2 regions of the Streptosporangium sp. NPDC001681 genome follow, and region 2 is predicted to be linked to the other one. Evidence: predicted binding sites of a transcription regulator. Region 2 holds the regulator's gene; the other holds the start of a gene.
The links. Region 2 encodes HrcA, which represses chaperone genes, less so after heat shock. Its sites were predicted from a motif close to TTGGCACTCTCNNNNNGAGAGTGCCAA; they were not measured.

Region 1 (3,407 bases), on a different contig from region 2:
CGCCGGCACCGTCGACGACGGTGGTGGAGTCCTTGGTGATGACGACGCGCCGGGCGGTGCCCAGCACCTCCAGGCCGACGTGCTCCAGCTTGAGGCCGATCTCCTCGCTGACCACCTGGCCACCGGTGAGGATGGCGATGTCCTGCAGCATGGCCTTGCGGCGGTCACCGAAGCCCGGCGCCTTGACGGCGACGGAGGTGAAGGTGCCACGGATCTTGTTCGTGACGAGAACCGCGAGGGCCTCGCCCTCGACGTCCTCGGCGATGACCAGCAGGGCCTTCTTCGTCTGCGCGATCTTCTCGAGCAGCGGCAGGAAGTCGGCGACAGAGGAGATCTTGTTCTGGGTGATCAGGATGTAGGGGTCCTCCAGGACCGCCTCCATGCGCTCCTGGTCGGTCACCATGTAGGGCGACAGGTAGCCCTTGTCGAACTGGAGACCCTCGGTGAACTCGAGCTCCAGGCCCATGCTGTTGGACTCTTCGACGGTGATGACACCGTCCTTGCCCACCTTGTCGAACGCCTCGGCGATCAGCTCGCCGATCTTGGCGTCCTGCGCGGAGATCGTCGCCACATTCGCGATCTCCTTCTTGTCCTCGACCGGGCGGGCCGACTCGATCAGCCTGTCGCTGACGGTCTTGGCCGCGATGTCGATGCCGCGCTTGAGGGAGAGCGGCTGGGCACCGGCGGCCACGTTGCGCAGACCCTCGCGGACCATGGCCTGGGCCAGGACGGTCGCGGTGGTGGTGCCGTCACCGGCGACGTCGTTGGTCTTGGTCGCCACTTCCTTGGCCAGCTGCGCGCCAAGGTTCTCGTACGGCGCCTCAAGCTCGACCTCGCGGGCGATGGTGACACCGTCGTTGGTGATGGTCGGCGCACCGAACTTCTTGTCGATGACGACATTGCGGCCACGCGGGCCCAGCGTCACCTTGACCGCGTCCGCGAGAGCGTTCACGCCGCGCTCGAGAGCTCGGCGCGCGTCCTCCTCGAACGACAGGATCTTCGGCATGACAGTCCTCTCTATAAGTACGTCGGCGCATCAAAGCCCCGGGCGCTCTCGCGACCCGGGGCTCGATACGTCATCTTTGTGAAGCGAGAACTACTTCTCGATGATGGCGAGCACGTCACGGGCGGAGAGCACGAGGTACTCCTCGCCGTTGTACTTCACCTCGGTGCCGCCGTACTTGCTGTAGAGGACCACGTCGCCCTCCTTGACGTCGAGCGGAATCCGCTTCTCGCCCTCGTCGTCCCAGTTGCCCGGACCCACCGCGAGGACCTTGCCCTCCTGCGGCTTCTCCTTGGCGGTGTCCGGGATGACCAGACCGGAAGCGGTGGTCTGCTCGGCCTCAAGCGGCTGGACCACAATGCGGTCGCCAAGCGGCTTAACGGGAACCTTGGTGGCGGTCGTCACGTCGGACCTCCCCTTCAGATTTGAATGATCTAGAAGAGGCGACCAGCGGTCTGCCGTCGCGGGTGTCAGACCTGCCTCGTCGCATGTATTTGGCACTCTCACCGGGAGAGTGCCAATACGGAACAGTATGCAAGGAGGGCTTGACAGTCAACACGGAGCGCCCGTCTGCGCTTCGGGCGAACGTCAAACCAGGTGGAAGCCCCTCGCGAAGCCCCACGGTGAAGGCGGTAGCGTCGGGTGGTGTGAATCTCGACGCATTCCGCGAACTCCTGACCCCGCGCGGCCAGGAGGCGCTGGGCGCGGCGGCCGAGGCCATCGGCGACGACCCGGTGGCGGCGGTGACAAGGTTAAGAAAGATCTACGACGCGGACCTGACCTCGGCGGCGCTCACCCAGGCCGAACTCAGGCTGCGCGCGAGGGAGAAGTTCGGCGCCGACGCCGATCTCATGTACTTCACCCGGCCCGGCCTGGAGCAGGCCACCCGCCGCGAGGTGGCCGACCACCGGGCGCGGCGCGTCCCCGCGGGTTCCCGGGTCGCCGACGTCTGCTGCGGTATCGGCGGAGACCTCCTCGCCCTGGCCAGGGCCGGATGCGTCGTCGAGGCGGTCGACGCCGATCCGCTCACCGCCGCGATCGCGGCGGCCAACGCCGCCGCCCTGGGCTTCGGCGACCGGGTCTCGGTCCGCGCCGCCGACGCCTCCACCCTGGACCCGGCCGCCTTCGACGTCCTGTTCGCCGACCCCGCGCGCCGTACCGCGCGGGGCAGGACCTTCGACCCGATGGCCTACTCGCCCGCCTGGCCCGCCGTACTGGAGATGGTGGCCAGGGCCGGGGCCGCCTGCCTGAAGGTCGCCCCCGGGATCCCGTACGAGTTCGTCCCCGCCGGGGCGGAGGCCGAATGGGTCTCCTACCGGGGCGACGTCAAGGAGGCCGTGATCTGGTGCGGCACACTGGCGGGTGAGACGGCGCGCAGGGCCACGATCCTGCCGTCGGGCGTCACGATGACGCCCGACCCCACCCTTGGCGATCCCGGCACCGGCCCGGCAGGCCGCTACATCTACGAGCCTGACGGCGCGGCGATCCGCGCCCACCTGGTCGCCGAGATCGCCGCGTCGGTCGGCGGGCGCCTGCTCGACCCGCAGATCGCCTACATCACCGGCGACGTCGCGGCGCTGACGCCGTGGGCGTCGCGGTACGAGGTCCACCAGACGCTGCCGTTCTCGCTCAAGCGGCTGCGGGCGGCGCTCCGCGAGCGCGGGGCCGGCAATGTGACGATCAAGAAACGTGGCTCCGCGGTGGATGTCGACCGTCTCAGGAAAGACCTCCGGCTGCCCGGAGGTGAGTCCGCGACGGTCATTCTCACCCGAATAGGTGACAGGCCATTTGCTTTCATATGCAGCCCCAGCTGACCAGCCAAAATGGTCGATTATTCCAGCAAGCCGACAATTCCTGTCTTTTAACCTCGCCCCTGGAAAACCTTGATCCAGAGGCTAAGGTTGCCGGGCGGGAGTTCTCTCTCGCCTCCGATTTCATCCCGTTCATCGGCAGAACCGACCCAATCCAACCGCGCGGCTGAGCGTCGGCGAGCGAAGGAGCTCTCGGTGGATCACTCTGACCACGCCCTGCTCCAGACGGGCAGCCAGACCGCCATCTCCGACCGGATGCGCGAACTCCTCGCCCGGGCGGCCCAGGACCACGTCTACGAGCAGCGGACCCAGGGCGCCGTGCTCGACGAGATCCGGCAGCGCCTGGAGGGCATGGAGTGGCTGCTGCGCGAGGTCAGGGAGCGCGAGATCGGCGGGCTGAACGGCACGCTCGAGTCCGTCAACGGGCGCCTGGACGACATCGCCGCCCGCCCGCCCTCCTGGGCCGAGGGCCTGGCCCAGCACGTCGAGGCGGTCCGCGACCACGTCGACGCCGTCGGCGAGCGGGTCGAGTCCTTCGGCAGGCGGGTCGACGCCGTCCGCGACCGGGTCACCCCCCTCGGCGAGCTGCCGAG
Region 2 (3,407 bases):
CTCGTACATCACCGACCGCCCACCGTCTCTCGCAAAGGATCACGTGGGACGCTAGCAAACGCCACGGTCACCTGCCGTAGGGTCCCGGCGCTCCCCACTGCCCCGCCGACGCGGCGGCCCTGCGCTTGCGGACGTTGCTCCGCTTCACCAATACGACGATCGTCACGATGATGGCCAGCAGGATCCCGATGCCGGGCACCGCGAACAGGGCGATCACCCCGCCGACCAGTGATCCGGCGGCGAGTTCCCGGCCCACGCCGAACGTGGTGCCCTCCACGGGATCGGCGGTACAGGTGACCTGGTAGTCGCCTGCCTGCTCCACGCCGATCTGCAGGCCCATCTCCCAGACGACGCCGTCGGAGCCCGCCACGGTCTGCTGGACGAGCGGCTTCTGCAGGCTGGGCGTGCCGGTGCCGCCGGTCAGCGTGCACTCGAAATTGGTGGGTCCACTGGTGGAGACATAGATGGCGGGCTTGTCGGCCGGGTCGAGCGTGACCGTCGTGTTTTCGCCGGGGGCGAACGTCTTCGTCGGCGCCGCGCTGGTGACCGCGCCCAGCACGCCACCGGCGAAGCCGCCGATGCCGACGATGATGCTGACCAGGGCGAGCAGCCATACCCCGACGATCCATCCGATACCGGGCTTGATCTTCCCGGTGGGGGGCGGGCTCTGCGGGGCGCCGTAGCCGGGAGGTGCGTAACCGTAGGAGGGGCCGTTCTGCTGGGGCTGCTGGCCATACGGCTGCTGGGGGGAGCCGTAACCGGGGCCGCGGGAGGCGTCGCCCGGAAAAGAACCAAAATCGTTGGACATGTACGAATTGTGATGGGAACCGGTTGAAACGCGATAGCAGTTGACTTGCCAATGGCTTGGCGTCATCATCCGCACCTCTTGCTTATCGCGCCTTCCGCACGGGGGCCGTACACTTGGCACTCGGGAACACAGAGTGCCAGACCTCGTGTTTCCCATCTGAACGCAGGCAGGGAGGTGACCACGTTGGTCGACGACCGGAAGCTCGCCGTGCTTCGCGCCATCGTCGAGGACTACGTGTCCACCAACGAGCCGGTGGGCTCCAAGGCTCTCGCGGATCGGCACAGTCTGGGGGTGTCCCCGGCGACGATCCGTAACGACATGGCGGTGCTGGAGGAGCAGGGCTACATCGCCCAGCCCCACACCAGCGCTGGCCGGGTGCCCACGGACAAGGGCTACCGGCTCTTCGTTGACCGGCTCTCGCAGGTGAAACCCCTGTCGAGCGCGGAGCGCAAGGCCATCGAGAGCTTTCTCGCGGGTGCGGTGGACATCGACGACGTCGTCATGCGAACGGTGCGGCTGCTTGCCCAGCTCACCCGGCAGGTCGCCGTGGTGCAGTACCCGACGCTGACCAACTCGACGGTCCGGCACGTCGAGCTGGTGCCGCTGAGCGAGCGCCGGCTGATGTTCGTGCTCATCACCAACACCGGCCGGGTGGAGCAGCGCGTGGTCGAGCTGCCCGACGTCGTGGACGAGCAGCGGGTGGCCCATCTGCGAGCGATCCTCAACACCTCCCTCGACGGGTGCGGGCTCACCGGCGTTCCCGACAAGGTCGCCGACCTGCCGGAGCGGCTGCCCGCCGAGGACCGGCCGCTCGCGGCCACGATCCTGTCCGTGCTGCTGGAGTCCCTGGTGGACAGGCACGATGAAAAGATCGTTTTTGCTGGGGCCGCCAACCTCGCGGGAGCCGACTTCACGGTCGGGCTCCGCGATGTGCTGGAGGCGCTGGAAGAGCAGGTCGTGCTCATGCGACTGCTCGGTGAGACCTCCGACCTGTCGGCGCTGACCGTGCGGATCGGCTCGGAGAACCCCTACACCGGACTCCAGGGCACGTCGATCGTCGCCGCCGGATACGGTTCTGGGGACAAGCAACTGGCCCGGCTAGGTGTGCTGGGCCCAACGCGGATGGACTATCCGGTCACGATGGGCGCGGTGCGCGCGGTGGCACGCTACGTCAGCCAGATCCTGGCTGCATCATAAGAGGTCAACTAAAAGTGGCTAAGAGCGACTACTACGGCACCCTCGGGGTGCGCCGTGACGCCAGTGCGGAAGAGATCAAGAAGGCGTACCGACGTCTGGCGCGCGAACTGCATCCTGACGTCAACCCCGACCCCGAGACTCAGGAGCGCTTCAAGGAGATCACACAGGCCTACGAGGTCCTGTCCGACTCCAGCAAGCGGCAGATGTACGACATGGGGGCCGACCCGTTCGCCTCGGGCGCTGCGGGGGCCGGAGGCTTCGGTGCCGGTTTCCCGTTCAGCGACATCATGGACGCCTTCTTCGGCGCGGCCGGTGGCGGCGGCGGTCGCGGCCCCCGCTCGCGTGCCCGTCGCGGACGCAACGCCACCATCCGGGTCGAGCTCGACCTGCGCGAGTCGGGCTTCGGCACGACCCGTGAGCTGGTCGTCGACACCGCGGTGGTCTGCGAGGTCTGCACGGGTTCGGGCGCCGCCGCAGGCACCCACCCCGACACCTGTGACATGTGTCATGGCCGGGGCGAGGTCTCCCAGGTCACCCGCTCCTTCCTCGGCCAGGTCATGACCTCACGGCCCTGTCCCCAGTGCGGCGGCTTCGGGTCGATCATCCGTCACCCCTGCCAGGAGTGCTCCGGCGACGGCCGGGTCCGTACCCGGCGGACCATCAAGGTCCGCATCCCGGCCGGGGTGGAGGACGGCACCCACATCCAGCTCGCCGGAGAGGGCGAGATCGGCCCAGGTGGCGGCCCGCCCGGCGACCTGTTCCTGGAGATCGTCGAGCGCCCCCACGAGATCTTCGAGCGGCGCGGCGACGACCTGCACTGCACGGTGCAGATCCCGATGACCGCGGCCGCGCTCGGCACCGTCCTGACCATGGAGACGCTCGACGGAGCCGAGGAGCTGGACATCCGTCCCGGTACGCAGTCGGGGCAGACGATCCCGCTCTATGGCCGCGGTGTGCAGCGCCTGAACGAGACCGGTCGTGGCGATCTGCTGATCCACGTGAACGTGGAGACCCCCTCCCGTCTCGATACGGCACAGGAGGAGCTGCTGAGGGAGCTCGCCAAGCTCCGTGGCGAGGAGCGCCCGCCCGGCAAGTTCGCCCCCGGGCAGCAGAGTTTCTTCTCCCGGCTGCGGGACGCCTTCAATGGCCGCTGACCCGGACCGCTCCCACTCACGCCCCGACGGCTCATGACCGTTCCGGTCTTCCTGGCCGAACCCACCGACCTGGCCAGGCCGGAGTTCGTCTTCGGCGGCCCCGAAGGGCGCCACGCGGCGGCCGTACGGCGGCTGCGGGCCGGGGAGCGGCTTGACCTGACGGACGGGGCGGGCTCCGTCGCCGAGTGCGTGGTGATCGAGGCGGGCAAGGATTCGCTCCGGGTCCAGGTACTGCGCCGTCACGAGGT

Region 1: a site for HrcA is predicted at 1,498-1,524, ahead of groES (co-chaperone GroES). Genes of this name have one in related genera too.

The regions. Positions count from the first base shown of each region.
Region 1 covers NZ_JBEOZN010000012.1:39,877-43,283, forward strand. The annotation lists gene groL (chaperonin GroEL) at 1-1,006, opposite strand, end outside; gene groES (co-chaperone GroES) at 1,097-1,408, opposite strand; gene ABT130_RS07985 (class I SAM-dependent methyltransferase) at 1,651-2,817, shown strand; gene ABT130_RS07990 (hypothetical protein) at 3,010-3,407, shown strand, end outside.
Region 2 covers NZ_JBEOZN010000046.1:29,158-32,564, reverse strand. The annotation lists gene ABT130_RS21820 (DUF3097 domain-containing protein) at 1-9, opposite strand, end outside; gene ABT130_RS21815 (hypothetical protein) at 68-808, opposite strand; gene hrcA (heat-inducible transcriptional repressor HrcA) at 992-2,005, shown strand; gene dnaJ (molecular chaperone DnaJ) at 2,020-3,159, shown strand; gene ABT130_RS21800 (16S rRNA (uracil(1498)-N(3))-methyltransferase) at 3,193-3,407, shown strand, end outside.